One region of the Aeromicrobium sp. SORGH_AS_0981 genome, then DNA from elsewhere that is predicted to be linked to it. Evidence: predicted binding sites of a transcription regulator. Region 1 holds the regulator's gene; each other region holds the start of a gene.

Region 1 (9,539 bases):
TCAGGCCGTGCTGCTGTCGTACGTCCGCTCGTCCCGCGGGACGAGCAGCGGTTCAGGGGTGCTGCGTGGTGCTGTCGTGCTCGCGGGGGTCGTCGCGGTGGGCCGTGTGCTCGGCGAGCTCCCCGTCGGCCGCCCGAGCCATGAGCTCGGCGATCTCGGCGGCGAAGTCGTCGACGGAGTCGAACGCCTTGTACACGCTCGCGAACCGCAGGTACGCGACCTCGTCGAGGCACTTGAGCGGCTCGAGGATGGCCAGCCCCACCTCGTCGGCGGCGATCTCCGCCGCCCCGCTCTCGCGCAGTGCGTCCTCGACCTGCTGGCCGAGACGTGCGAGGTCGTCGTCGGAGACGGGGCGACCCTTGCACGCCTTGCGGACGCCCGCGACGGCCTTCTCGCGGTTGAACGGCTCGGTGGCGCCGGAGCGCTTGAGCACGGTGAGCTGCATCTGCTCGATGGTCGTGAACCGCTTCTGGCAGTGCCCGCAGACGCGACGTCGCCGGATGGCGCCGCCATCGTCGGCCACGCGCGAGTCGAGCACGCGGGTGTCGCCGTCCTTGCAGAAGGGGCAGTTCATCGTGCTCTCCTCTCCGTGGGCTGATGGGGTCGGTCGGGACTGGCCGACCTGGGGACGGAACTGGGGATTCCCGGTGGATTCCCCGCCATTCCTGTGGGTAACTCGGCGTTCTCTGTGGGACTAGATGTGGAGAACTACATCGATGTAATCACTAGATGTAGTGGCTACGGTACGCCTCGGCACAAGGTCGTGCAAGCCAGTCAACACATCTGCCCCGACAAATCCGTGCGGGTCGCGTTTGCGCAGGTCAGGGCGCTGTGACACGACCAGCACGGCCACCGGGAGGGCGTGTCGCGGGGCCGCTCGTCACCGGATCCGGCCGTTCTGTTCCATCTCGGAACAAGAGCGAGCAGGATGGTGCGATGACCATCCGCCTGAACCCGTACCTCAACTTCCGCGACCAGTCGCGCGCGGCGCTGGAGTTCTATCACTCCGTCCTCGGAGGCGAGCTGACGATCGCCACCTTCGGCGACTACGGCATGAGCGACGACCCCTCCCGCGCCGACCTGGTCATGCACGGCCACCTCGTGTCCGACGCCGGGCTGGACATCATGGCCTCCGACACGCCTCCCGGTGGCGACGACCCCGCGATGGGCACCGCCATCAACATCGCGCTCACGGGCGACGACGAGCGCCTGCGCGACTACTTCACCGGGCTCAGCGAGGGCGCCGAGGTCGTGGTGCCGCTGGCTCCCGCGCCGTGGGGTGACGAGTTCGGCCTGCTGAACGACACGTTCGGCGTGGCCTGGCTGTTCAACGTCGCGACCTCCTGACTCGGAGGCCTAGATGGTCCGCACGCGCAGGTAGGCGAGAGCGGCGTCGACGAGGTCGTGCGCGGCCCGGCGACTCCGCACGGCGTTGGCGAGCGCCTGACGCTTCAGCTCGCTCGGGGACGAGCCCTCCGCGCGGACGAGGGCGGCGTCCTCGTCGACCCAGCGGGCGAACGTCGCAGTCGTGACCTCGGGGTGGAACTGCCAGGCGATGACCCGTCCGCCGAAGGCCTCGTCGACGAAGCACTGCGGCCCGAACCAGGAGTGGCCGAGGACCGTCGAGGTCGGCGGTGGCGCCAGCACGTCCTGGTGGAACTGCGCCCAGGGGCCTTCCGGGCAGAGCACCTCGTCGATCGTGTCGATCCGCTTCCAGCCCGCTTCGGCCCCGTCGCCGCGATACGACGTGCCTCCGAGGGCTCGTGCCGCGAGCTGCGCGCCGTAGCAGATCGCCATCACCGGCGTGCCAGTGCCGACGGCGACGCGGACCATGTCGGACTCCCGCTCGACGACCGCCTCCCACCGCGGGTCGTGCGCGGAGCGCTCCGAACCGAGCAAGAGCAGCAGGTCGACGCCGTCGGCGTCCCAGTGCGGCGGGAGGTCGTCGCGGTCGAGCCAGTCGATCTCGGCGCCGAGCTCCTCGAGCCGCTCCAGCACGTGCCCGCCGTCGCGGTCGGTCGCGTCGGCGACGACGTGGACGACCAGGGGGTGCGCGTCAGGTCCGGGAGCCATGCCCCCATGGTGCCCGACGCGCGGTGCCGGACGGCCAGGTCACTGGTAGACCGGGACCGCCAGGTCGGAGCCCAGCTGCAGGTCACCGGCACTGGGCAGGGAGTTCATGCGCATGATGTCGTCGACCGTGTCGCGCACGTCGCCCTCGGGGTTGGCCTCGGCGGCGATCTGCCAGAGGGTCTGCCCCTCCTGCACGGTGACGACGCGCGTGGCGGGCACGGCGCCGGCCTCGTCGGTGGCGACCGTCGAGGAGCCGAGCACGACCGCGCCCACGGCGAGGGCGGCGATCACCGCGAGCACCAGCACCAGGCGACCACGGCGGGTCAGCCGGACGGGAGCGGCAACGGCGGGACGACGCAGGGTGCGACGGTCGTACGTGGTGATCGAGATGGTGCTCATGGGGGCCTCCGGGGAAGGAAGAGGATCGTGCGAGGTCTGGTGTGTCGATCGAACGCCTGCCGATGTCATTCGAACGTCGGTCCTCCGCGGGCGGTTGCTCAGCGAATCCGGCGAACAGATGTTCGATCGAACACGTGTACGACTGTAGGGGAAGGTGCCGACAAAAGCAGCCCCCTGTCGAACACGATGTCGATCTCTGCTCGATCATCACTGCTATTCCAGGCAGAAGTCATGCGAAGAAATGTTCGAACGTGACCGACCGCACCCAGCTCGCACCCCATCCTCCACGGCGCGCGGCCACGTCGAAGACCCCGTAGGACGCCCTGTTCGAACAGCGACACGCTGTCGAACATGTGTTTGTAAACGTCCTCCCAGAGGTCTAGCGTGGTCCCCATGAGCGACGACACCCCAGCCGACGACGCTGTCGACCCGTCCAGCGAGGGCCCGCGCCGCGGTCGCCCGAAGGGTTCACGCAACTCCGTGCGCGAGCTCCCCGACGGCCCGGTCGACGAGATGACCGGTCTCACCGGACGTCAGCAGAAGATTCTTCACTTCATGCGCGACCAGATCGAGCAGCGCGGCTACCCGCCGAGCATGCGCGAGATCGGCGGCGCCGTCGGGCTGGCCAGCACGTCGTCCGTGGCGCACCAGCTACGGGTGCTGGAGCGCCTCGGCTACGTCAAGCGCGACCCCAACCGTCCCCGCGCGATCGAGATCTTCCTGCCCGAGGTCGTCAAGGCCCGACGGACGCTCAGCTCGGCCGACGACTCCGTCGTGGACGAGACGGGCTTCGGCGACCAGCGCCCCGAGGCCACCTACGTTCCCATGGTCGGGCGGATCGCTGCCGGCGGCCCGATCCTCGCCGAGGAGCAGGTCGAGGAGATCTTCCCCCTCCCCCGCACCCTCGTCGGCGACGGCACGCTGTTCCTCCTCGAGGTCCGGGGCGACTCGATGGTCGACGCCGCGATCTGCGACGGCGACTACGTGGTCGTCCGTCAGCAGCCGGTCGCCGAGAACGGCGAGATCGTCGCCGCCATGCTCGACGGCGAGGCCACCGTCAAGACCTTCCAGCGCAAGGACGGCCAGGTCTGGCTGCTCCCGCACAACGACGACTACTCCCCCATTGACGGCACCCACGCCACGATCCTGGGCAAGGTCACGACGGTCCTGCGCCGTCTCTGAGTGCTCCTGGTCGTCCTCTCACGCACACAGGCCCCGTCCCCCACCGAGGGACGGGGCCTGTATGCGTTCCAGGCTCAGTCGTCGAGGCGGCGCAGCGCGCCGAGCACCGCGTCGCGGTCGGTCGTACGCCACAGCGGCGGCAGCGACGCCGCCAGGAAGCTGCCGTACCGCGCCGTGACGATGCGGGGGTCGAGGATCGCAACCACCCCACGGTCGTCGGTGCGCCGGATCAGCCGCCCCGCCCCCTGGGCCAGGAGCAGCGCGGCGTGCGCCGCGGCGACGCTCATGAATCCGTTGCCGCCCCGCTTCTCGACCAGTCGCTGACGGGCGCTCATCAGCGGGTCGTCGGGGCGAGGGAAGGGCACCCGGTCGATGACCACCAGCCGGCAGGTGTCGCCCGGCAGGTCGATGCCCTGCCAGAGCGACAGCGTGCCGAACAGGCTGGTCTCCTCCTCGGCGGCGAACCGGCGCGTGAGCTCCGACAGGTGCGCGTCGCCCTGGCAGAGGATCTCCCGGCCCGGCAGCCGCGTGCGGACGCCCTCGGCCGCGGCCTCCGCAGCGCGACGTGAGGAGAACAGCCCGAGGGTGCGACCGCCGGCGGCCTCGAGCAGGTCGGCGATCTCGTCGAGCTGCGCGTCGGTGATGCCGTCGCGTCCCGGCGGAGGCAGGTGCTTGGCGACGTAGAGGATGCCCTGCCGCCGGTAGTCGAACGGCGAGCCGACGTCGAGGCCGGTCCACCGGTCCGCATCGTCGCGCCACAGGCCCACGGAGGCGGCCACCGGCTCGAAGCCGCCACCGACGGTCAGCGTGGCGCTGGTGAGGACGACGGTCTTCTCCTCGAACAGCTTGTCGCGCAGGCTTCCCGAGACGTCGATCGGTGCGACGTGCAGCACCGGGCCGCGAGCATCCGACATCCACAGCACCTCGGTCTCCCGCAGCGAGGCCATCCGGTCGGCGACCAGCCGGATCTCCTCCAGTCCGGCCTTGGCCTGCTGCCGTGCGGCGTCACCCTCGACCTCCACCTTCTCGCGGGGGAACGCAGAGAGGCAGGCGCGTGCAGCGTCGCGCACGCGCGCCAGCGCCTCGTGCAGCTCGTCGACGACGTGGTCGATCCGTCCCGGCTGGACGCCGGCCAGAGCGGCTGCGAGCGCGTCGCCAGCGTCGCTGAGGTCGTCGGTCTCCCCGTCGGTGTAGGGCCGCCCGCGCCGTGCGGCCCGTTCGACGATGGCCGGGTCGAGGTCGGCGGTCGCCGCCTGGGTGACCCGGGCGGCCAGCTCGTGCGCCTCGTCGACGACGACCGCGTCGTACTCGGGCAGCATGGGCACGCCGTCGATGGCGTCGATGGCCAGGAGTGCATGGTTGGTGACGACGACGTCCGCGGTCGACGCCGCCTCGCGCGCGAGCTCGACGAAGCACTCGGCGGCGTGCGGGCACCGCGTGGCACCGAGGCACTCGCGGTGCGTGACGCTGACCTGCCGCCAGGCACGGTCGGTGTGCGAGGGCGCGGACTCGCGGTCGCCGTGCGACCCGTCGCCGCTCCCCCGCTGGGTGGCGAGCTCCTCGGCCCACTCGCGCAGCTCGAGCACCTCGGCACCGAGCGTCCCCTCCGGGACGTCCACGAGCGCGCCCTGGTCGTCGGGAACCCCCTCCCGCACGCGGTGCAGGCACGCGTAGTTCGAGCGTCCCTTGACGACGGCGTAGCTGGGTGTGGTGCCCAGCACCTCGTGCGCACCCTTCACCAGGGCGGGCAGGTCGCGCTGGACGAGCTGGTGCTGCAGGCCCAACGTGGCCGTGGAGACCACGACACGCTTGCGGTGCAGCAGCGACGGCACGAGGTAGCCCAGCGACTTGCCGGTGCCGGTGCCGGCCTGCACGAGGAGGTGGCGCCCGGACTCCAGCGAGTCCGCGACCGCCTCCGCCATCGCCACCTGGCCGGGTCGTTCGGTGCCGCCGACCGCCCCGACCGCGGCGTGGAGGACGTCGCGGACGCTGGGGCTGTCGGGCATGCCAGCGAGCCTAGACGGACCCCTCCCCACCGTCGGCCGGGTGTCCACAGGACGTCACCCGGCCGACGGTGCGCCAGCGGAGATCCAGCGAGACTCCCGCTGGTCGAGTAGCGGGGACGAGCTTGCGAAGTCCCTGCGTATCGAGACCACCCGGCAACAGATCCGTGCAAGCCGGCCCCCAGCGTCGGCCCAGAATGGTCTCGATACACCTCCCCTCGCTGGCGCTCGTGGAGGCACTCGACCAGCGGTCGATCCCGCTGGTCGAGTAGCGGGGACGAGCTTGCGAAGTCCCTGCGTATCGAGACCACCCGGCAACAGATCCGTGCAAGCCGGCCCCCAGCGTCGGCCCAGAATGGTCTCGATACACCTCCCCTCGCTGGCGCTCGTGGAGGCACTCGACCAGCGGTCGATCCCGCTGGTCGAGTAGCGGGGACGAGCTTGCGAAGTCCCTGCGTATCGAGACCACCCGGCAACAGATCCGTGCAAGCCGGCCCCCAGCGTCGGCCCAGAATGGTCTCGATACACCTCCCCTCGCTGGCGCTCGTGGAGGCACTCGACCAGCGGTCGATCCCGCTGGTCGAGTAGCGGGGACGAGCTTGCGAAGTCCCTGCGTATCGAGACCACCCGGCAACAGATCCGTGCAAGCCGGCCCCCAGCGTCGGCCCAGAATGGTCTCGATACACCTCCCCTCGCTGGAGCTCGTGGAGGCACTCGACCAGCGGTCGATCCCGCTGGTCGAGTAGCGGGGACGAGCTTGCGAAGTCCCTGCGTATCGAGACCACCCGGCAACAGATCCGTGCAAGCCGGCCCCCAGCGTCGGCCCAGAATGGTCTCGATACACCTCCCCTCGCTAACGCTCGTGGAGGTACTCGACCAGCGGTGGATTCCGCTGGTCGAGTAGCGGCAGGCGCGAGGAACGAGCGTCGTGCTGCGTATCGAGACCACCCGGCAACGGATCAGCGCGGACCGACCCCCAGCGGCAACGTGGAGTGGTCTCGATACGCCTCCGCCTGCTCCTTCGGCCCCCGCAAGCGGGAGGTGCCCCCAGCGGCGTCGACTACTCGACCAACGAGATCTCCCGTCGACCAGCGGAGGCACCGCTGGGTGAGGGGTCAGAGGGCGTTGAGCTGGTGGGCGAGGTCGTCGGAGACGCGGGCGACGAGGTGGGTGCCGTCGGACTCGTGCGCCAGCTCCTCGATCTCGCCCGTCTCGTGCACCTGGTTGAGGAGGTCGCCGCGCTCGTAGGGCACCACGACCTCCACGCGTACCGCGGGGCGGGGCAGGTCGGCCTCGATCGCGGCGAGCAGCTCGTCGACGCCCTCGCCGGTACGGGCGCTGACGACGACGGCGTGCGGCTCGCGGGCGAGCAGCTGCTTGACCTCGAGCGGGTCTGCGGCGTCGGCCTTGTTGAGGACGATGATCTCCGGCACGTGCAGCGCCTCGATCTCCGCGAACACCTCGCGCACGGCCGCGATCTGGCCGGCGGGGTCGGGGTGCGACGCGTCGACGACGTGGAGCACGAGGTCGGCCTCGGCCACCTCCTCCAGCGTGGAGCGGAACGCCTCGACCAGCTGGTGCGGCAGGTGGCGCACGAAGCCGACGGTGTCGGACATCGTGAACACGCGTCCGTCGCTCGTCTGGGTCTTGCGCGTCGTGGGGTCGAGGGTCGCGAACAGCGCGTCCTCCACCAGCACGCCCGCGCCGGTCAGCCGGTTGAGCAGGCTCGACTTGCCCGCGTTGGTGTAGCCGGCGATGACGACGGCCGGGACCTCGTTGCGCCGGCGTCGCGCCTTCTTGATGTCGCGGGTGGTGCGCAGCGCCGTGAGCTCCCGACGCAGCTTGGCCATGCGGGACTGGATGCGACGACGGTCGGTCTCGAGCTTCGTCTCACCGGGACCACGACCGCCGATGCCCTCACCGCCGGCAGCGCGTCCACCGGCCTGGCGCGACAGGTTGCCGCCCCATCCGCGCAGGCGCTGGGTCTGGTACTGCAGCTGGGCGAGCTCGACCTGCGCCTTGCCCTCCGCCGACTTCGCGTGCTGCGCGAAGATGTCGAGGATCAGGGCGGTCCGGTCGACGACCTTGACCTTGGTGCGGTCCTCGAGGTTGCGCAGCTGGCTGGGCGCCAGCTCGCCGTCGCAGATGATGGTGTCGGCGCCGGTGGCCTGCACGGCGGCGGTGAGCTCCTCGACCTTGCCGCTGCCGATGAAGGTGGCGGGGTCGGGACGCTGACGACGCTGGAGCAGCGCGTCGAGGACGTCGGAGCCCGCGGTCTCGGCGAGCAGCTTCAGCTCGGCGAGGGAGTTCTCGGCGTCCTCCGCACTGCCCTCGGTCCAGACACCGACCAGCACGACCCGCTCGAGCCGCAGCTGGCGGTACTCGACCTCGGTGATGTCCTCGAGCTCGGTGCGCAGCCCGGCGACGCGCCGCAGAGACTGACGCTCGGCGAGCTCGAGTCCGTCGTGCGCGCCCTCCAGGTCGCGGTCGACCACGGGGTCGATGCCCAGCCTGCTGGCGACGTTCGTGTCGGACTCGCTCACGCGATCCACTCCATCTCTCCGGTGGCGACGATGCGGGCCGGTCCCGCGAGGACGACCCGGGTGGGCTCGACCGTGATGTTCAGGGTGCCGCCGGGGACGTCGACACGGTACGTCGTGGAGCCGGTGGCGTCGAGGGCGTGGTCGGCGAGCGCGGTGGCGATCCCGACGGCGCACGCGCCGGTGCCGCACGAGCGGGTCTCGCCGGAGCCGCGCTCGTGGACGCGCATGGCGACGTGGTGGTCGGCGACGCGCTCGACGAACTCGACGTTGACGCCCTCGGGGTAGGTCGCGGTGTCGTAGGTGGGCGCCTGCAGCAGGGTGCCCGCGTCGGCGAGGGTGTCGACGAAGGTGACGGCGTGGGGGTTGCCCGTGCGCACGTCCTGCGCCTCCCACACACGTCCGTCGACCTCGACCTTCGACGTGCCGCGCACGTCGTAGGCGCCCATGTCGACGCTGAGCTGGTCGCCGTCGACGGTGACGACCTTGTCGCCGTCGCGGGTGCCGACGACCACGGGCGCGTCGGCCGGCACGAGGCCGGCGTCGACGAGGTGGCGGGCGAACACGCGGACGCCGTTGCCGCACATCTCGCTGACGGAGCCGTCGGCGTTGCGGTAGTCCATGAACCACTCGCCGGCGCTGGCAGCCGCCTCAGGCACGTCGAGCGCTGCCGAGCGCACCACGCGGAGCACGCCGTCGGCGCCGAGGCCCGTACGTCGGGCGCAGAGCGCCGCCACGAACGCAGGGTCGAGGTCGCCGTGCACCGTGCCGTCGTGGTCGGGGAGCAGGACGAAGTCGTTCTCGGTGCCGTGCCCCTTGAGCCAGGGGAAAGTCATACGTCCCAGTCTACGTCCGGGGGCCCGACGGAACCGGCTCGTCGCCGCGCACCGCGCGGAGCGCCCGCTCGAGGACGTCGTCAGCGTCGTGCGGCAGCCACACGACCCGGGGGTCCTGGTGGAACATGCGGTCCTGCCGCCGGGCGAACGCGCGGGTGCCGCGGACGGTCTCGGCGCGGGCCTCGGCGTCGCTCAGGTCGCCGTCGAGCATCGCGAGCACCTGCTGGTAGCCGATGGAGCGCGACGCGGTCGGCGAGTCGGCCAGTCCGTGGTCGAGCAGCCCCCGCACCTCCTCGACCAGGCCCGCGTCCCACATGGCGTCGACCCTGGAGACGATCCGTTCGTCGAGCACGGGACGGGGGACGTCGAGGCCGAGCAGCACCACGTCGGGGTAGATCGACCGGTGCGGCGGAAGGGTGGCGACGAACGGCTCCCCCGTGATCTCCGTGACCTCCAGGGCCCTGACGAGGCGCCGGCCGTTGGTGGGCAGCACGTGCTCGGCGGCG
Region 2 (9,539 bases), 1.7 Mb from region 1:
TGCAGGACACGTTGCGTGGCGGCGGCCCGTCGAGGTCCGGGTCCGCCGGGTGGCAGGTGGTGCCCGAGCTCGAGCCGGGGGAGGGCGAGCCGCGGATCGAGAAGGACTACGGCGACGCCTTCGAGGCCACGGGGCTCGGCGACGTCCTCAGCGACCTCGGTGTCGGGCGCGTCGTGGTGGTCGGGGCCCAGACCGACGCGTGCGTCCGCGCCACCCTGCACGGCGCGTTCGTGCGGGGCTACGACGTCACGCTCGTCTCCGACGCGCACACCACGGAGGACCTCACGGTCTACGGCGCACCCCCGCCGGACCAGGTCGTCGCGCACACGAACCTGTACTGGCAGTTCCAGGGCGGACCCGACCGTACGGCCGACGTGGTCGCCACGGCGGACGTCGTGCTCTGAGCCGCGGGCCGCCGGATCCGACGCGCCGGGAGTGGATGGTGCTCAGGGGCGCCAGCGGGTGTTGCGTTGCCAGGTGGTCGATCCGGGTGGTCGCCACTCGACGTGTCCGTCGGCCGGGTTGATGCGTCCGGCCCAGCCTTGGTCGTGGACGCGGTGGTGGTGGAAGGTGCACAGCAGTGCGCCGTCCCTGATGTCGGTGGTTCTCGACATCGCGTGTGGGGTGAGGTGGTGGCTCTCGCACCACCTCGGGTCCCGGTCACACCCCGGGGCCGTGCAGCCCCCGTCTCTACGTTCCATGGCCCGTCGTGACGACTGGTTGAAGTACCGGTTCGCCGACCCGAGGTCGAGGGGGAGTGACCTGCCGTTGAGGACCATGGGGACGAGCTGGGCGGTGCACGCGAGCCGGCGGGCCTGCTCGGCCGAGATCCTGGTCCCATCACTCAGTCCGGCGGCCTTGAGCCCACCCATCAGCGTGCTCAGGTCGAGGTTGACGGTGACGACGGCGCTGACGCCGCCGTTGGAGGGCAGCCGGTCCGCGGGCAGCAGCTCGACCAACGCGGCGAAGGCATGCCCGAGCCGCTGCGGGTAGGACTGGCCGAATCCCACTTCGTCGTGCTCGCCGGTGGCGGCGTTGACGGTCCCGACCTTCTGGTGGGGTGCGGCGAGGGCGTCGAGGGCGGTCTTGAGCATGACGGCCTGCGCCTCGGGGAGGGTGAAGCGTCCGGTGTGGGTGCCGTCGCGGTTGTCCCACATCGAGAAGCTGGTCTTCGCGCGGGCCTGCTCTTCCTGCTGGCGCAGGAGGGTGTCCTCGTCGGCGTCGACCCCATCCTCAGAGGTCTTGTAGGCGTCGGTGATGCGTCGGGCCCGCGCTCGCAGGTCCTTCAGGGTGAGCTTCTGCGCGTCCTTGAGCAGCGTGCGTTCGCAGGTGTGGCGCTGGGCGTCGAGCACGTCGTCGGGCAGTGAGGCCAACGCGCGAGCGATGACGTCGGCCTGCTTGGTGCTGATCTCGCCGGCCGCGAGGGCGGCTTCGGTGTGGGTGGTCTGCTCCTCGATCCGATTGGCGGTGTTGACCAGGTCGGCCGCGCCGTGCCGGTCGCCGCCGAAGTCGATGCTGATGGTCGAGCCCGTCGAGGTCGTCGTGGCCGGACCCGCGCCATCAGCACCACCGCGTGTGGCGTCCCGCGCTGCTTGCCGGGCCTTCTCGAGCACCCGGGCGGCGGCCATCGTGTGGGCGCTGATCCGCGCCTCGACCCTGGCCAGGCGGGTGAGCAGGTCACGCGCGACCGCGGGGTCCGTGCCGGCCCAGCTCGACGTGGGCGTGGCGTCCAGCGCGCCCTCCAGTGACCGCACGCACGCCTCGACCATCTCGGTCTCTAGTGCGGTGACGGCCATTCTTCCCCCTGGTCTCTCTCGCCATTCTACCGAGCAGAATCGCGAACAAGCAAGAAGGTGTTCGATAAAGAATCGATGTTCTTTTCTTGGGTCCGAAGCCCGCCGCCACCGGAATAGATCGCGCTGAGACCAGGTTGATAAGATCAGACTCAAGTCAGTTGCCAGCGATCCGGCAACGACCCCAGAGCTTCCAGAACCCCGCAGCACCCGATCAGCAGGAGGAACCACCATGGCACGTGCCGTCGGAATCGACCTCGGCACGACGAACTCCGTCGTCGCCGTCCTGGAGGGTGGCGAGCCCACCGTCATCGCGAACGCCGAGGGCGCTCGCACCACCCCGTCCGTCGTCGCCTTCGCGAAGGACGGCGAGGTCCTGGCCGGCGAGGTCGCCAAGCGCCAGGGCGTCACGAACGTCGACCGCACCATCCGCTCCGTCAAGCGCCACATGGGCACCGACTGGAAGACGGAGATCGATGGGAAGTCGTTCAACCCGCAGCAGATCAGCGCCTTCATCCTGCAGAAGCTAAAGCGCGACGCCGAGGCGTACCTGGGCGAGTCGGTCACCGACGCCGTGATCACCGTCCCCGCCTACTTCAACGACCACCAGCGTCAGGCGACGAAGGAGGCCGGCGAGATCGCTGGCCTGAACGTCAGCCGCATCATCAACGAGCCCACCGCGGCCGCGCTCGCGTACGGCCTCGACAAGGGCGACGACCAGACGATCCTCGTCTTCGACCTCGGCGGCGGCACGTTCGACGTGTCCCTGCTCGAGATCGGCGACGGCGTCATCGAGGTCAAGGCCACCAGCGGTGACAACAACCTCGGTGGTGACGACTGGGACAACGCGGTCGTCGACTGGATCGTCAGCACCTTCAAGTCCAAGACGGGCATCGACCTGACCAAGGACAAGATGGCCATGCCCCGTATCCGCGAGGCCGCCGAGCGCGCGAAGATCGAGCTGTCCAGCTCGTCGTCGACGTCGATCAACCTGCCCTACATCACGGTGCAGGACGGCAGCCCCGTCTTCCTCGACGAGACGCTCAGCCGCAGCGAGTTCGAGAAGATCACGAGCGACCTGCTCGAGCGCACCAAGGCGCCGTTCAACAACGTCGTCAAGGACGCCGGCATCTCGGTGGGCGACATCGACCACGTCGTGCTCGTGGGTGGCTCCACCCGCATGCCCGCCGTGAGCGAGCTCGTCAAGAGCCTCACCGGTGGCAAGGAGCCCAACAAGGGCGTCAACCCCGACGAGGTCGTCGCCGTGGGCGCCGCGCTCCAGGCCGGCGTGCTCAAGGGCGAGGTCAAGGACGTGCTCCTGCTCGACGTCACCCCGCTGAGCCTCGGCATCGAGACCAAGGGCGGCGTCATGACCAAGCTCATCGAGCGCAACACGACGATCCCGACCAAGCGCAGCGAGGTCTTCACGACGGCCGACGACAACCAGCCGTCCGTGGCGATCCAGGTGTACCAGGGCGAGCGCGAGATGGCGGCGGGCAACCAGCTGCTGGCCACCTTCGAGCTCACGGGCCTGCCGCCCGCGCCCCGCGGCGTGCCGCAGATCGAGGTCACGTTCGACATCGACGCCAACGGCATCGTGAACGTGTCCGCGAAGGACCGTGGCACCGGCAAGGAGCAGTCGATGACAATCACCGGCGGCAGCGCGCTGTCGAAGGACGACATCGACAAGATGGTCAAGGACGCCGAGCAGTACGCCGAGGAGGACCGCAAGCGTCGCGAGGCCGTCGAGACCCGCAACCAGGCCGAGGCGCTCGCCCACACCACCGAGAAGTTCATCGCCGAGAACGGCGACAAGGTGGGCGACGACGTGAAGGCGCAGGTCCAGGCCGACGTCGACGCGCTGAAGTCGGCGCTCGAGGGTGACGACAACGACGCCGTCCAGGCGGCCGTCACCAAGCTGGGCGAGTCGAGCTCGAAGATGGGCGAGGCGATGTACGCCGCGGCCGCCGCCGAGCAGCAGGCTGCTGGCACCGACGCTCCCGCCGGTGAGTCGACCGACTCCGACGACGACGTCGTCGACGCCGAGATCGTCGACGACGAGGAGAAGAAGTGACGTCCGAGCCCGAGGGCACCACTCCCGACCCGGAGACCTCCGGGTCGGGAGTGGCCGACGAGGCCGTGGAGGTGTCGACGGGCGAGGAGGAGGTCGTCGAGGAGGCTGCGTCGCAGGACGAGCCGACCGAGCCGACCGCCGAGCAGCAGCTCGCGGAGCGCACCGCCGACCTGCAGCGGCTGCAGGCCGAGTACGTCAACTACCGCAAGCGGGTCGAGCGCGACCGTGCGCAGGCTCGCCAGCAGGGCGAGGCCGCGGTGCTGCGCTCGCTGCTGACGGTGCTCGACGACATCGGTCGCGCGGAGCAGCACGGTGAGCTGTCGGGCGGCTTCAAGGCCGTCGCCGACGCGCTCACGCAGGCGCTCAAGGCGCACAAGCTGGAGGCGTTCGGCGCTGAGGGCGACGCGTTCGACCCCCGGCTGCACGAGGCGCTGTTCGCGGCGGGTGAGTCCGCCGAGGTGAGCGTCACGTCGGTCGGCCCGGTCGTGCGCACCGGCTACAAGGTCGGCGACGAGGTCCTGCGGCACGCGCAGGTCGGCGTCGTCGAGCCCGCCGAGGGCGACGCACCGGCCGCGTCGGACGAGACCTCCGACGACGAGTGAGCGGCGGTGGGGCGGCGACCAGGGTCGCCGCCCCACCGCGCCACCAGAGACCATCGCGACACGAGAGGAAGGGGTGAGCCGTGAGCAACCCGAGTGACTGGGCGAGCAAGGACTTCTACAAGACGTTGGGCGTGTCCAAGGACGCGTCGACCGACGAGATCAAGAAGGCCTACCGCAGGCTCGCGCGGGAGAACCACCCCGACTCCAACCCGGGCAACAAGGCCGCGGAGGAGCGCTTCAAGGAGGTCTCCGAGGCGTACGCCGTCCTGTCGAGCGCCGAGAAGCGCAAGCAGTACGACGAGCAGCGCACGCTGTTCGGGCAGTTCAAGGGTGGCTTCGGCGGTGGCGGCTTCGGCCAGCCCGGCGGTGGCTACGGTGGTCAGAACGCGACGGACTTCGACCTGAGCGACCTGCTCGGTGGCATCTTCGGCGGCGGGGGGCGCGGCGGACGTCGTCGCCCGCCGCAGGGACGTCGCGGTGACGACATCGAGACCGAGGCGACGATCACCTTCCAGCAGGCGGTCGAGGGCGCGACCCTCCCGCTGCGGATGACGAGCGACGAGGCGTGCCCGACGTGCCACGGCACGGGCGCCAAGCCCGGCACGGTGCCGAAGGTGTGCACCAAGTGTCAGGGCAGCGGCATGCAGACGAGCGCGTCCGGCGGCGTGTTCGCCATGACCGAGCCGTGCTCGCAGTGCCGCGGTCGCGGTCTGGTCGTGGAGCACGAGTGCGCCACCTGCCGTGGCACGGGCCGCGCCCCGTCGAGTCGCACCCTGCAGGTGCGGGTGCCGGCCGGGGTGAAGGACGGCCAGAAGATCCGGCTCAAGGGCAAGGGCGGACGAGGCGAGGGCGGTGCGCCCGACGGCGACCTGTTCCTGCTCGTCCACGTCGAGCCGCACCCCATGTTCGGCCGCAAGGGCGACCACCTCACCATCACGGTGCCCGTCGCGTTCGACGAGGCCGCTCTCGGCGCGCAGATCAGCGTGCCGACGCTCGACGGCCCCCCGGTGCGGCTGAAGGTCCCGGCGGGCACGCCGTCGGGTCGGACGTTCCGCGCCAAGGGCAAGGGAGCGACCACGAAGGCCGGCACCCGCGGCGACCTCCTGGTCACCGTGGAGGTGCAGGTGCCCACCGACCTCGACGACGCCCAGCGCGCGGCGGTCGAGGCCCTGCGTCAGGCGCGCGGCGCCGCCACACCGCGTGACGGCCTGTTCGAGGAGGTCGGCTCGGCATGACCGACATGCCCTTCACCCCGCCGGGGCCGGACGCGAAGGTGTTCGTCATCAGCGTCGCGGCCGAGCTGTCGGGGCTGCACCCGCAGACGTTGCGCACCTACGACCGGCTCGGCATCGTCGAGGCCGGTCGCACCGGCGGCGGCGGTCGCCGCTACTCGTTGCGCGACGTCGAGCTGCTGCGCACCGTCGCGCGCCTGACCGCCGAGGGCCTGGGCCTCGAGGGCGTGAAGCGCGTGATCGCGCTCGAGAACCAGGTGCTGGCCCTCCAGCAGAAGGTCGCCGAGCTCCAGTCGGAGCTCGCGGCCGCGCACCACGCCCTCGGCACCGTGCAGAACCTGCCGGTGCTGGCCCAGCAGACCCAGCTCACCGTCTGGCGCCGCCCCACCCGCTGAGGCCCGGCGGCTAGGCGCTCCGGACCTCCGCCTCCCAGCCGGGGACGGCGAGACGCAGGGCGACGAGCAGCTCGAGGCGTCGGTCGGGGTCGGTCAACGGGTCGTCGAGCATGCGCTTCGCGGTGGCGAGGCGCGTGTGGATGGTCTGTGCGGGCGTGCCCGTCTGGCGCGCGAGCACGTTGACCGGCGTGCCGTGCTCGAGCCAGTCGAGGACCGTGCGCCCCAGGGCCGCGCGGCGCACGGCGGGCAGCTCGAGGAACGGACCGAGTCGTGAGCCGGTGACCAGGTCGGCGAGCAGGGGCGAGCCGTGCACCATCACCTGCGTCAGGACGTCCCGGGTCTGCGTGACCGGCACGCCCGGCGCGGCGACGGCGGCGGTCGTGCGGGTCAGGCGAGCGGCCTCCGGAAGCTCGACGAGGGGCACGACGGGCCCGCGCGCGACGTCGACCCCGCTGCGTCGGCGCACCTGGTCGTTGGTCCACGTGGCCGGGACGGCGCCCTCGCCGGGTGCCGTCCCCGCGAGCACGTCGTCGCGATCGCGCAGCGCGAGATCGAGGGTCGCGTCCGGGTCGGTCGCCACGACCGGCGTGAGGCGGACGGCCGGGTCGAGCCCGCAGGCCAGGGCGAACCCACGCAGGGTCCGGACGTCTCCTGCGCCGAACGCAGCGCGGGACAAGGCGTGACGACGCCGCTCGGGCGCGAGTGCGTGGAAGCGCTGCATCGTCTGCATGCCCTGGCGGATGTGCCCGAGGATGCGCATCAGGTACTCCTGCACCGACCGGGACAGCGCCTCGGAGTCGAGCTGGTCGAGCTGGCGCAGCAGCACCGGCATGACGTGGCGTCGCAGACCTCGCCCGATGGCGCGCAGAGCGACCGTCAGGTCGTCGTCGGAGAGCCCGTGCACCGTCTGCAGCTCTCCGAAGTGCGTGCACTCGGCGGCCACGGCCTGGGCGGCGGTGCGCGGATCGCCGTCGTGCGCGAGGAAGGCGTCGACGCACGAGCCGGCGAGACGTGCACTGACGACCGCCCCGTTCGGGACGGAGTCGCGGACGAGTCTCTCGACCTGGCCTCGCAACCCCGCCCCGTCAGGGAGGGAGTTCGACGGGTGGTGCGGGAGGGATGGGTGCACCTCTCCCGTCGTCGTCATGGGTGCACGGTCACAGGGGCCGCAGGGTCGAGTCAACGTCGTTCGTCCGACCGACCCGAACCGGGCGGAAACTTGTCACGCGGGTGACAAGTCAGGAGACCGTACGAGACCCCGCGGACAGTGCGGTGACGCCCGCGGAGAGCCCGGCCGCGACGCTCGCGAGACCGGGACCCAGCAGGCCCCCGGCCGCGAGGGCGCCCGCGACCGCGCTGCAGGTCAGCGCCACGACGAGGCCACGTCGCGCCGCCCGGACCGCGGACCGCGACGCGCGCAGCGCGGTGGCGACGCGCAGCACGTCGAGGTCGGGCAGGCCGAGGTCGTCGGCCAACGTCGACGACGCGGCGACGTGCAGCACCCGCTGCCCCTCACGGGAGCGGGTCTCGACGTCGGCCTCCTGGTGGGCCACGTCGACGTCACCCGCAACGTCGACGACGCCCACCTGCAGCCCGACCTCGCGGGTGCGGGCGTCGGTGTCGGCGGAGCGGAGTGCGACGTCGAGGCCGAGGTCGCGCAGGGCCTGCACCCCCTCGGCCGCGTCGGGGCGGACGTCGTCGCCGACGGTGAGCGTGCCGAGCACCCGCGCGTCGACCTCGACGGCGAGCGTCGTCCAGGTGCCGGGGCGGGGCTCGAGACCGAGCCACGTCGGGTCCCCGACGCGCACCGGGTGCCGGTCGACCCGGCCCGACACGCCCGCGTCGCCGTGGCTCTGCACCTCGGTGACCCGGCCGCGGCCGGAGAGCCGGGAGACCGCGCGGGCGACCCGGTCGTCGCGCTCGTGCTGCAGGGCGCCGGCGAACCAGCGCAGGTTGCGGTCGTGGTCGGGCTCGACGGGGTCGACCGAGGTCACCCGGAGGCCCCCGGTGGTGACGGTGCCGTCCTTGTCGAGCAGGACGACGTCGGCGGCAGCGACCTCGGCGACGGCAGTCGGGCTCGGCAGCCCGATGTCGCGGCGGGCGACGCCGGCCCGCGCCGACCGCAGGGCGGCGGGCCCGGCGCAGAGCGCAGCGGCGGGTCCGGCAGCGACGAGCACCGCGGCCGCGACCAGGAGCCCGCGCTCGGGGCTCTCGGCGACGGCCCATCCTGCGCCGGCCGCGACCGCGCCGACGGTGACCACGACGGTGGCCGCGCTGGGCACGTCGACGAGGCTCTGCTGCCCCCGCCAGCGCAGCACGAGGGTGAGCAGGGCCGCGGACGCGACGACGGCGACGGCCATGGTCGGGGTGGCGTCGACGAACGTCTCGACGACGGTGGCGGCGAGGGCGACGACGAGACCGAGGCTGCCGAGCACGCCGGGCCCGAGGCGGTGGCGGGCCAGCTCGTCCGCCGCCTCGCGGTGCACCGGCACGGCCAGCGCGACGGCGAGGACGGCCACACCGAGCAGCACCCACCGCCACCCGTCGAAGTGCAGGTCGGGCACCATCGACACGCTGACGGTCGACGCGGTGAGCAGCGCCCCGAGGACGAAGGTGAGCGCGAGGCCCGGGTGGGTGGCGCGCGGGGAGAGGCCGGTGGCTGCGTGCGCGGCGGTCACGGGGCGTCCTCCGCCCGGAAGCGTTCGAAGTCGCTCTGGTCGCCGGCCTTCCAGAGCGGCACGCTCGCCTTGAGCAGCATCGTCAGCTGCACGAGGAACTCGGTGTCGTGCATCGCCTCGCCGAACAGCTCGTTGATGCGCTTCCAGCGGTAGCGGACCGTCTGCGGGTGCACCCCCAGGCGCGCGGCGATCGCGGGGGCGCTGTCGCGGGTCTCGAGCCAGACGAGCAGCGTCTCGGAGAGGATCTCGCGGGAGTTCGGGGTCTCGGCGAGGAGCGGGCTCAGCAGCTCCTGCCCGAGCTGCTGGCGCAGCGTCGGCTCGGCGTGCAGCCAGATCTGCGTACGGTGCGCCCGGCAGTCGACGACCTGGGCGTCGGGGATGACCCCGCGACGCACCAGCTCGAGCGCCCGCCGCGCCCAGCGGAACGCCGAGGGCACGTCGGCGGGCTCGACGGCCCAGCCGACGGCGGCGCGGGGGACGCCCGCGTCGACGAGCGCCGTCGTCATGCAGTCACGGCTCGCGGCGTCGACCATGACGACGACGGTGTCGTCGTGGCCGACCAGCAGCGCGTCGCGGGAGAGCGCCCCGAGGTCGCGCCGCTCGCCTCCGAGCTCGGCCACGGCGAGCACGATCGAGGACGGGATCCGCCAGACCGTGTCGCTGCCGGGCTCGGCCGTGCCGGTGAGGAGCTGCTCGGCGAGCACGGCGCGGGCGCGGTTCGGGTCGGCCTCGCGCTGACGCACGGTCTCGGTGTGTCCGGCCTCC
Region 3 (9,539 bases), 420 kb from region 1:
GGCAGCGCATCCTGCTCGAGAACGTCACCAAGAAGTACTCGGGCCAGTCCGGCGCGGCGGTCGACGACGTCACGCTGGAGATCCCCGCCGGCGAGATCGTCATGCTCGTCGGCCCGTCGGGCTGCGGCAAGACCACGACGATGAAGATGATCAACCGGCTGATCGAGCCGACCAGCGGTCGCATCTACATCGGCGACGAGGACGTCACCGACCAGGACGCCGACCAGCTGCGCCGCCGCATCGGCTACGTCATCCAGGGTGCCGGGCTGTTCCCGCACTACACGGTCGCCGAGAACATCGCGATCGTGCCGCGGCTGCTCGGCTGGAAGAAGGACCGCGTCGCCGCGCGCGTCGACGAGCTGCTCGACCTCGTGAACCTCGACCCCGAGCAGTACCGCGACCGCTACCCCAGGGAGCTGTCCGGCGGCCAGCAGCAGCGGGTCGGTGTGGCCCGGGCCCTGGCGGCCGACCCGCCGGTCCTGCTGATGGACGAGCCGTTCGGCGCCGTCGACCCCATCACCCGCCAGCGGCTGCAGGACGAGCTGCTCCGCCTGCAGGAGGAGCTGCGCAAGACGATCGTGTTCGTCACGCACGACTTCGACGAGGCGGTGAAGCTCGGCGACCGGATCGCGATCCTCGACGTCGGCTCGCGGATCGTCCAGTACGACACGCCCGAGGCCATCCTGACGTCGCCCGCGAACGAGTTCGTCGAGGGCTTCGTCGGCCACGGCGCCGCCCTCAAGCAGCTGACGCTGACCCGCGTGCGTGACGTCGAGCTGCACGAGGCGGCCGTCGCGCACATCGGCGGCGACCCGGCCGCGGCGGCGCAGGACGCCCGCGCCAAGGGTCGCGACTGGGTGATCGTCCTCGATGCGCAGGAGCGACCGCAGCGGTGGGTCTCCGTCCGCGACCTCGAGCGGGGCGGTGCGCTGGACCGCGTGTCGCGCGACCTGGAGCTCGAGACCGTCAGCTCCGCCTCGACCCTCAACGACGCGCTCGACGAGATGCTCACGTCGTCGCACGGCGTCGTCGTGGTCACGGGTCGGCGCAACGTCTACCAGGGCGTCATCCGCGTCGAGACGATCATGCAGGCGATGCAGCAGCTCAGCAGCAGCGCCGCGGACGCCGACCCGGTGCAGCCGTGAGCGCCACCACCGCAGCCCCGGCGGGCGAGGCGGCGACCCCGACCGTCACCGTCGACCGTCCGGGCATCGGTCGCTGGATCGGCCAGCCGCTCGTCGTCGTGGCCGCGGTCGTCGGCTGCCTGGTCTACGTGAACACGGCGGACGTCACCGACGTCGAGCGCCGCTCGCTGACGGTCGGCAACCTGCTCGACCTCACCGGCCAGCACCTGTTCATCAGCGTCGTGGCGACGATCCTGACCTGCCTGGTCGCGATCCCGCTCGGCATCGCCCTGACGCGTGGTCCGATGCGACGCTTCTCCAAGCCGATCATCACCGTCGCCGGCTTCGGGCAGGCCGCCCCGGCGATCGGCCTCATCGCCCTCGGCGCCGTGTTCTTCGACGTGGGCGCCACGGGAGCGATCGTCGCCCTCGCGGTGTACGGCATCCTGCCGATCGTGGCCAACACGGTCACCGGTCTTGACGGCGTCGACCAGCGTCTGGTCGAGGCGTCGCGCGGGATGGGCGTCTCGGCGGGTGGCACCCTCGTGCGCGTCGAGCTGCCGCTGGCGCTGCGCGTCATCGTCGCCGGCGTCCGCACCGCCCTGGTGCTGATCGTCGGCACCGCGGCCCTGGCGTCGTTCACTGGTGGTGGCGGTCTCGGCGACCTCATCACCACCGGCATCAAGCTGCAGCAGGACGTCGTGCTCGTGGTCGGCGCGATCCTCGTCGCAGCCCTGGCCCTGTTCATCGACTGGCTGGCGCGTCTCGTGGAGATCGCCGCCGCCCCGAAGGGAGTGGGCTGACGTGCGAGGTCACCTGCGCAAGAAGCTCGTCACGTCCGTCGCCGCCCTGGCCTGCCTGGGGCTGGCCGGGTGCGGCCTGCAGTCGGCGTCGGGCGCGGTGCTGGGTGCCGAGCCCGGCACCATCAAGCCGGTGAAGTCGCTCGAGGGCGTCCCGGTCACCGTGGCGGCGAAGGACTTCACCGAGCAGCTCGTGCTCGGCAACATGATGTCGACGGTGCTGAGCGTGGCCGGTGCCGACGTCACGAACCTCAGCAACACGCCCGGCAGCTTCGGCGTCCGCCAGGCGCTGCTGGACGGCCGCGTCGACATCTCCCCGGAGTACACCGGCACCGGCTGGATCAACTACCTCGGCAACCAGAAGCCGGTGAAGGGCGAGGAGCAGCAGTACGAGGCCGTCTACGACGCCGACCTGAAGAACGGGCTGACCTGGCTGCCCTACGCCCCCATGAACAACACGTACGCGTTCGCGATCAACGAGAAGAAGGGCGAGGAGCTCGGCATCACCAAGCTCTCGCAGCTGAAGGACCTGCCGAAGGACCAGCGCACGTTCTGCGTCGAGAGCGAGTTCGCCAAGCGCGACGACGGCTTCGTCCCGATGCTGAAGACGTACGGGCTCACCGAGTCCGACCTCGGGAAGGTGACGAACCTCGACACAGGCGTCATCTACACGGCGACCGCGCGCGGCACCTGCAACTTCGGCGAGGTGTTCACGACCGACGGCCGCATTCCGGGCCTGAAGCTGCGGGTGCTCGAGGACGACAAGGAGTTCTTCCCGCTCTACAACCTCAGCTTCGTCGCCCGCACGGACTTCCTGGAGGAGCACCCGGAGGTGCAGGAGATCTTCGCCCCAGGTGCTCCCGAAGCTGACCAACGACGTCATGCTCGAGCTGAACGCCAAGGTCGACGTCGAGGGCCAGGACCCGGCCATCGTCGCGCGGGACTGGCTGAAGTCCGAGGGTCTGGTGCAGTAGCAGTCAGGTCAGGTCGAGGCGGATGAGCACGCGCGGGTGGCCGGCGAGCCTGGAGGTCGTGGTGGCGGCCTGGGTGAAGCCGGCGGCCTCGAACACTGCCTTGGTGCCGACGTAGGCCATGGTCTGGTCGACCCTGGCGCCTGCGTTGTCGACGGGGTAGCCCTCGACGGCGGGGGCTCCGGCTTCGCGGGCGAGGTCGACGGCTCCGGCGAGCAGCGCGTGGGAGATGCCTTGGCCGCGGTGGCCGGGGCGGACGCGGATGCACCAGATCGACCAGACGTCGAGGTCGTCGACGTGGGGGATGGTGCGGCTGCGGGCGAAGGACGTGTCGCGGCGGGGGTGGACGGCGGCCCAGCCGACGACCTCGTCGGCGTCGTAGGCGAGCACACCGGGTGGACCCTCGGCCATCAGGGCGCGGACGCGTTCGCCGCGGGCGGGGCCGACGAGCTCGCGGTTCTCCGTCGACGACGTGAGCCGGTAGCTCAGGCACCAGCAGACGTTCGCGTCGGGCCGCTTGGGTCCGACCATCGTGCGGACGTCGTCGAAGGAGGTGGCGGGTCGGGTGGTGACCGTCATGGGGACAGTGTGGGGCGGGGGTCCGACGTTCTTCAGGGCCTCAGCCGGCGCGGGTGCGGCGGCTGGCGTGTCGGGTGTGCAGGGTGCGGTGGGTCTGGTGGGTGTGGGGGTCGATGGTGAAGAACCCTTGATGCGCTGCTGCGTGCTCCCCCACCGCTACGCGCCTTGTGTGGGGGGACCCCCAGGCTCGGGCAGAGTCCGATGAGGTTGGCGAGGTCGGTGGCGCCGCCGTCGGACCAGTAGGTGATGTGGTGGACGTGGACCACGGGTCCTCTGCAGCCGGGGCCGGCGCAGGTGCCGCCTTGCCGGGTGACGATCGCCTTGCGCTGAGCCGGGGTGGCGAGGCGGTGGGTGCGGCCGACGTCGAGGACGGTGTGTCTGCCGGCGGTCAGGATGGGGGTGAGGTCGGCGTCGCAGAGCATCTGCTGCAGCTGGCCGGGGCCGATGGTCCCGAACCCGGCGAGCTCGCCGGTGGTTCGGTCGGGGTCCTGGGCGATCTGGGCGAGGTCGGCGGTCAGGTCCACGTGGGGGCGCACGCCTCTGTCCTGCGGCAGGCCCGAGGCGAGGATGCCGGACAGGAGCTGGTCGAGGGCGGTGACGCGGCGTTCGGCGACGGGTCGGTCGTCCTCGGCGCAGGTAGGTGCGGACAGCGACTGCAGGAGCGTCTTGAGCTTGGTGCCGGTGTCGAAGGGCAGGAACCCGGTCACGGCGACGCCGTCGCCGACGACGGAGACCTTGATGTCGTGGCGGTCCATGCCCTTGATCCAGGCCTCGTCGAGGTCGTCGGGGTGGGCGGTCGCACGCAGCTTCTTGACGGCCTTGCGGATCTGGACCGGCTCGGCCCGCTCGGCCAGACGCAGCATCCAGTCCATCGAGCGTTCGACGACCATCGGGTCGATGTGCCTGGCGGCGTAGCCGAACGCGTCCACATGGTCGAGCGAGACGGCGCCCTCGACGGCGAGTGACTCCAGGTCGGGCATGTCCCGCAGCGTCCGGCCGGAGCGGACCAGCTGGCCCGCCTGTCTGCCGTCGAGGTGGAGCTGGTCACGCAGCCAGTTCTTCAGGCTCGAGCAGCCCTCGGCCTCGAAGTCGCGATGCTCGTCCACCTCCGCGACCAGCGCCACCTTCTCCGCATCGATCGCGTTCGAGAGTCCCTGCAGGATCCGCAGCGCGTCGCTAGACGTCGGGTAGGCGCGCAGCTCGGCGGCGACGGCCTCGAGCCGGTCGGCGAGCTGAGTGCTGGACATGACTTCATGATACCGAAGAGATGTTCGAAAACAAAGTCACTGAGGTCACCTTCATCCTCGGATTACAGCAGATTCGACGCCCGGCGAAGGTCCTGAACTCGTGCACGGCCTCCGCGGCCCCCGGGCGTGCGACGCTTCCTCCATGACCGACGCGCAGTGGCTGGAGATCCTCGTCCGCATGGTCGCGGGAGAGGCGGCCGAGGAGCCGACCGAAGGCGTGCTCGCGGTCCGTCTCGACGAGGAGTCCGAGGAGCTCACGCGCTTCCGCGTCCGCAAGCACGCCCATCGGTGGCGTGTCGACGACGAGTCCGGCCGCCCGAGGAGCATCCAGGGTGACGAGGTGGGATATCTCTTCCACCACGACGAGGCCGACGACGGCGTGCCGCAGCAGGTTGGCCGGGGGCTCGGTGAGATGCACGCGCCGTTCGGTGCCGTGCTGGCGCGCCCTCGACCTGTCGACTGGCTCATCGCCGGGGACTGGAGGCACGGCCCCGCGGAGTTCGCGGCTCCGCTCCGACGCACGACGTACCTCGGTCGCGATGCCTGGGACGTCCGTCTCGTCCTCCCGGAAGGTGTCGGCGAGGTGCGGTACGTCGTCAACGGGAGCGACGGTCGCCTCCTGGCCTGTGAGGGTGCGTACGAGCTCAACTTCCGGTGGGAGGAGCTGGCGGTCGTGGACCCGCACCCGCCCGAGCTCTTTGCTTGGGAAGGCTCCTTCAGCACGGGTCCCGGCGGTCTGGGCTACGTGGACGCGACCGAGGACGTCGCGACCGTGGTGGCGCGGAACCGGGAGGCGACGGCGACGCTCGTGGCCGACCTCGGTCTGGATGCCCTCTCCGTGAGGAGCGTGGGCACTGCCGAGGCGTACGTCGTGGGCGACGGGGAGGTCGTCTCGCTGCACTGGAACGCATCGGCCTGGCTCTCGGTGCTGCGCGCCCCGCTGGAGGCGGAGGACGACGAGGATGCAGGGGAGGGCGACGAGGGACCCGCCGCGCGCGGAACCGTGACGACCGGCTGGACGGACGACCGCTGGCGCTGGACCGTGCAGGTCGGTGACGACCTCGAGCAGCCCGAGCGGGAGCGCCTCGTCGCCGACCTCCAGGCCCGCACCCGCGCCCTGTCCACCACCCCCGACCCCTGATCGGCTCGCGGTCCACCGCTGCTAGGCTCGAGCCGTTCCATCCGACGTCCTTTAACCACCGTCCCGTGAGGCGGAGAAGGAGGTCAGACATGGTCGTGCCCGACGGCACTCCCGGTCCTGACACGCGTGACCCGGCACCCGGCGCTTCCGCCGCAGACGAGGCCGGTCGCACGGTCCTCGACGAGACCGACATCTCGCGGGCGCTGACCCGCATCACCCACGAGATCCTCGAGCGCAACCGCGACGCCGACGGGCTCGTCATCCTCGGCATCCCCACCCGGGGCGTGCCGCTCGCGCGCCGGATCGCGGCCCGCATGAGCGAGGTCGAGGGCCGGACGATCACCGCCGGTGCGCTCGACATCACGATGTACCGCGACGACCTGCACAGCGGCCCGGTGCGGTCGCTGGAGCACACCGAGATCCCTGAGGACGTCGACGGACGCACCGTCGTGCTCGTCGACGACGTGCTGATGAGCGGTCGCACCATCCGTGCGGCGCTCGACGCCCTCGCCGACCTCGGCCGGCCGAAGGCCGTGCAGCTGGCGGTCCTCGTCGACCGCGGCCACCGGGAGCTGCCCATCCGCGCCGACTTCGTGGGCAAGAACCTGCCGACGTCGCTCGCGGAGAAGGTGCGCGTCCGGCTCGCCGAGGTCGACGACCAGGCCGACTCCGTGACGATCCGAGGAGGGGTCGCGTGAAGCACCTGCTGAGCGCCGGCGACCTGAGCCGCGACGAGGCCGTCCGCATCCTCGACACCGCCGAGGAGCTGCTCGGCGTGGCGCAGCGGCCCATCAAGAAGCTCCCGACGCTGCGCGGCCGGACGGTCGTCAACCTCTTCTTCGAGGACTCCACGCGCACCCGCATCAGCTTCGAGGCGGCGGCCAAGCGGCTCTCCGCCGACGTCATCAACTTCTCCGCCAAGGGCTCGAGCGCCTCCAAGGGCGAGGGCCTGAAGGACACCGCCCTGACGCTGCAGGCGATGGGCGCCGACGCGGTCGTCGTCCGCCACGGGGCGTCAGGTGCGCCGCACCGCCTGGCGCACGAGGCCTGGACGAAGGGAGCCGTGGTCAACGCCGGCGACGGCACGCACGAGCACCCCACCCAGGCCCTGCTCGACGCCTTCACCATGCGTCGCCACCTGGTTGGCGGGGGTGCCGGGGCGCGGGCGGCGGATGGTGCAGGCGCCGACACCGGTGCCGACCTCGCCGGCAAGCGGATCACCATCGTCGGCGACGTGCTGCACAGCCGTGTCGCCCGCTCCAACGCGCTCCTGCTGCACACGCTGGGCGCGCACGTCACGCTCGTCGCCCCGCCGACGCTGCTGCCGGTCGGCGTCCACACGTGGCCGGTCAGCACGTCCTACGACCTCGACGCCACGCTCGAGGGCACCGACGCGCTCATGATGCTGCGGGGTCCAGGGGGAGCGGATGAACGCCGCCTACTTCCCGAGCGCCCGCGAGTACAGCCGCCGCTACGGCCTCGACCGCGCGCGCATGAACCGGCTGCCCGACCACGCGGTGGTCATGCACCCCGGCCCGATGAACCGCGGCATGGAGATCAGTGCCGACGTCGCCGACTCCGACCGCTCCGTGATCGTCGAGCAGGTCACGAACGGCGTCGCGGTGCGGATGGCCGTGCTCTACCTGCTCCTCGGTGGCGCGCCCGCCGACGGCTCGAACGAAGGAACCGCATGACCGCCTACCTCCTCCGCAACGCGCGTCCGCTCGGCGGCGACCCCACCGACCTGCTGCTGCGCGACGGCGTGATCGTCGAGATCGGTGCAGGTCTCGAGGTCGACCAGGACGTCACGGTCGTCGACGCCGACGGCCTCGTCGCGCTGCCCGGTCTCGTCGACCTGCACACCCACCTGCGCGAGCCGGGCCGCGAGGACGCCGAGACGGTGCTCACCGGCACGCAGTCCGCCGCGCGCGGCGGGTTCACCTGCGTGCACGCGATGGCGAACACCTCGCCGGTCGCCGACACCGCGGGTGTCGTCGAGCAGGTCTGGCGGCTCGGCCGCGAGGGCGGCTTCTGCGACGTCCAGCCCGTCGGCGCCGTCACCGTCGGGCTGAAGGGCGAGCGCCTCGCCGAGCTGGGCGCCATGGCCGACTCCGCCGCGGGCGTGCGCGTCTTCTCCGACGACGGCATCTGCGTGTCCGACGCGGTGCTGATGCGCCGCGCGCTCGAGTACGTCAAGGCCTTCGACGGCGTCGTCGCGCAGCACGCGCAGGAGCCGCGGCTCACCGAGGGCGCCCAGATGAACGAGGGCGCCCTGTCGGGCGAGCTCGGCCTGGTCGGCTGGCCGGCGGTCGCCGAGGAGGCGATCATCGCCCGCGACGTGCTGCTCGCCGAGCACGTCGGCTCCCGCCTGCACGTCTGCCACCTGTCCACGCGCGGCTCCGTCGAGATCGTCCGCTGGGCGAAGAGCCGGGGCATCGACGTGACCGCGGAGGTCACGCCGCACCACCTGCTCCTCACCGACGAGCTGGTCCGCAGCTACGACCCGATCTACAAGGTCAACCCGCCGCTGCGCACCGCCGACGACGTCGCCGCGGTCCGCGAGGGCCTGGCCGACGGCACCATCGACATCGTCGCGACCGACCACGCGCCGCACCCCATGGAGGACAAGGAGTGCGAGTTCGCGGCCGCCGCCTTCGGGATGATCGGCCTCGAGACCGCGCTGTCGATCGTGCAGCAGACGATGGTCGACACCGGCGCCCTTACCTGGGAGCAGGTCGCCGAGGCGATGTCGGCGCGCCCGGCGCGCATCGGCCGGGTCGCCGAGCACGGCCGACCGCTGGCCGTCGGTGAGCCGGCGCACGTCGTCCTCTACGACCCGTCCGCCACGCGCGTCGTCACCCCCGGCGACACCGCGTCGCTGTCGCGCAACACCCCCTACGCCGGGCACGAGCTGCCCGGCCGGGTCGTCGCCACGTTCCTGCGTGGCGTCCCCACCGTCCTGTCCGGCGAGCTGACCGAAGGAGTCCACCCATGAGCCAGACCCACGAAGCCTTCTCCTCCCGCCGCCCGGAGCGCCGCGTCCCCGCCGTGCTCGTGCTCGAGGACGGTCGCGCGTTCCGCGGCGAGTCCTTCGGTGCGCAGGGCACGACGATCGCCGAGATCGTCTTCGCCACGGGCATGACCGGCTACCAGGAGACGCTGACCGACCCCTCCTACCGCGGCCAGATCGTCGTCATGACGGCGCCGCACATCGGCAACACCGGTGTCAACGACGAGGACTTCGAGTCCCGACGCGTGTGGGTCGACGGCTACGTCGTGCGCGACCCCTCGCGGGTGCGCAGCAGCTGGCGCTCGAACCGGTCGCTCGACGACCTGCTGACCGAGCAGGGCGTCGTCGGCATCAGCGCCGTCGACACCCGCGCGCTCACGCGTCACCTGCGCGAGCGTGGCTCGATGCGTGCCGCGATCAGCAGCGACCCGCAGCACGTCGGGGGCTCGCTCGACGCCCTCGTGGCGCTGGTGAACGAGGCACCCCCGATGGAGGGCTCCAGCTTCCTCGACGACGTCACGACGCCCGAGCCCTACGTGGTGCCCGCGGTGGGGGAGAGGCGGTTCACCGTGGCCGCCGTCGACCTCGGCATCAAGGGCATGACCCCGCGCCGGCTGGCCGAGCGCGGCATCGAGGTGCACGTGCTGCCCGCCTCCTCGACCATCGA

What was found. The regulator LexA, encoded in region 1, represses DNA repair genes until DNA is damaged. The targets are predictions, from matches to a motif close to TCGAACANNTGTTCGA.
Region 2: the regulator LexA is predicted to act here: its motif matches at 1,846-1,861, upstream of QE370_RS06300 (DUF222 domain-containing protein).
Region 3: the regulator LexA is predicted to act here: its motif matches at 4,734-4,749, upstream of QE370_RS12915 (DUF222 domain-containing protein).

The regions. Positions count from the first base shown of each region.
Region 1 covers NZ_JAVIZD010000001.1:2,980,665-2,990,203, forward strand. The annotation lists gene nrdR (transcriptional regulator NrdR) at 53-574, opposite strand; gene QE370_RS14735 (VOC family protein) at 937-1,347, shown strand; gene QE370_RS14740 (glutamine amidotransferase-related protein) at 1,357-2,073, opposite strand; gene QE370_RS14745 (LysM domain-containing protein) at 2,113-2,472, opposite strand; gene lexA (transcriptional repressor LexA) at 2,866-3,654, shown strand; gene QE370_RS14755 (ATP-dependent DNA helicase) at 3,729-5,660, opposite strand; gene hflX (GTPase HflX) at 6,773-8,167, opposite strand; gene dapF (diaminopimelate epimerase) at 8,197-9,033, opposite strand; gene miaA (tRNA (adenosine(37)-N6)-dimethylallyltransferase MiaA) at 9,044-9,539, opposite strand, start outside.
Region 2 covers NZ_JAVIZD010000001.1:1,234,324-1,243,862, forward strand. The annotation lists gene QE370_RS06295 (isochorismatase family protein) at 1-404, shown strand, start outside; gene QE370_RS06300 (DUF222 domain-containing protein) at 447-1,796, opposite strand; gene dnaK (molecular chaperone DnaK) at 2,026-3,867, shown strand; gene QE370_RS06310 (nucleotide exchange factor GrpE) at 3,864-4,469, shown strand; gene dnaJ (molecular chaperone DnaJ) at 4,550-5,704, shown strand; gene QE370_RS06320 (heat shock protein transcriptional repressor HspR) at 5,701-6,096, shown strand; gene QE370_RS06325 (helix-turn-helix domain-containing protein) at 6,107-7,243, opposite strand; gene QE370_RS06330 (HAD family hydrolase) at 7,335-8,774, opposite strand; gene QE370_RS06335 (helix-turn-helix domain-containing protein) at 8,771-9,539, opposite strand, start outside.
Region 3 covers NZ_JAVIZD010000001.1:2,560,225-2,569,763, forward strand. The annotation lists gene QE370_RS12895 (betaine/proline/choline family ABC transporter ATP-binding protein) at 1-1,145, shown strand, start outside; gene QE370_RS12900 (ABC transporter permease) at 1,142-1,927, shown strand; partial or broken gene QE370_RS18215 (glycine betaine ABC transporter substrate-binding protein) at 2,133-2,717, shown strand; gene QE370_RS18220 (glycine betaine ABC transporter substrate-binding protein) at 2,806-2,898, shown strand; gene QE370_RS12910 (GNAT family N-acetyltransferase) at 2,902-3,474, opposite strand; gene QE370_RS12915 (DUF222 domain-containing protein) at 3,507-4,721, opposite strand; gene QE370_RS12920 (hypothetical protein) at 4,864-5,862, shown strand; gene pyrR (bifunctional pyr operon transcriptional regulator/uracil phosphoribosyltransferase PyrR) at 5,952-6,560, shown strand; partial or broken gene QE370_RS12930 (aspartate carbamoyltransferase catalytic subunit) at 6,557-7,556, shown strand; gene QE370_RS12935 (dihydroorotase) at 7,553-8,857, shown strand; gene carA (glutamine-hydrolyzing carbamoyl-phosphate synthase small subunit) at 8,854-9,539, shown strand, end outside.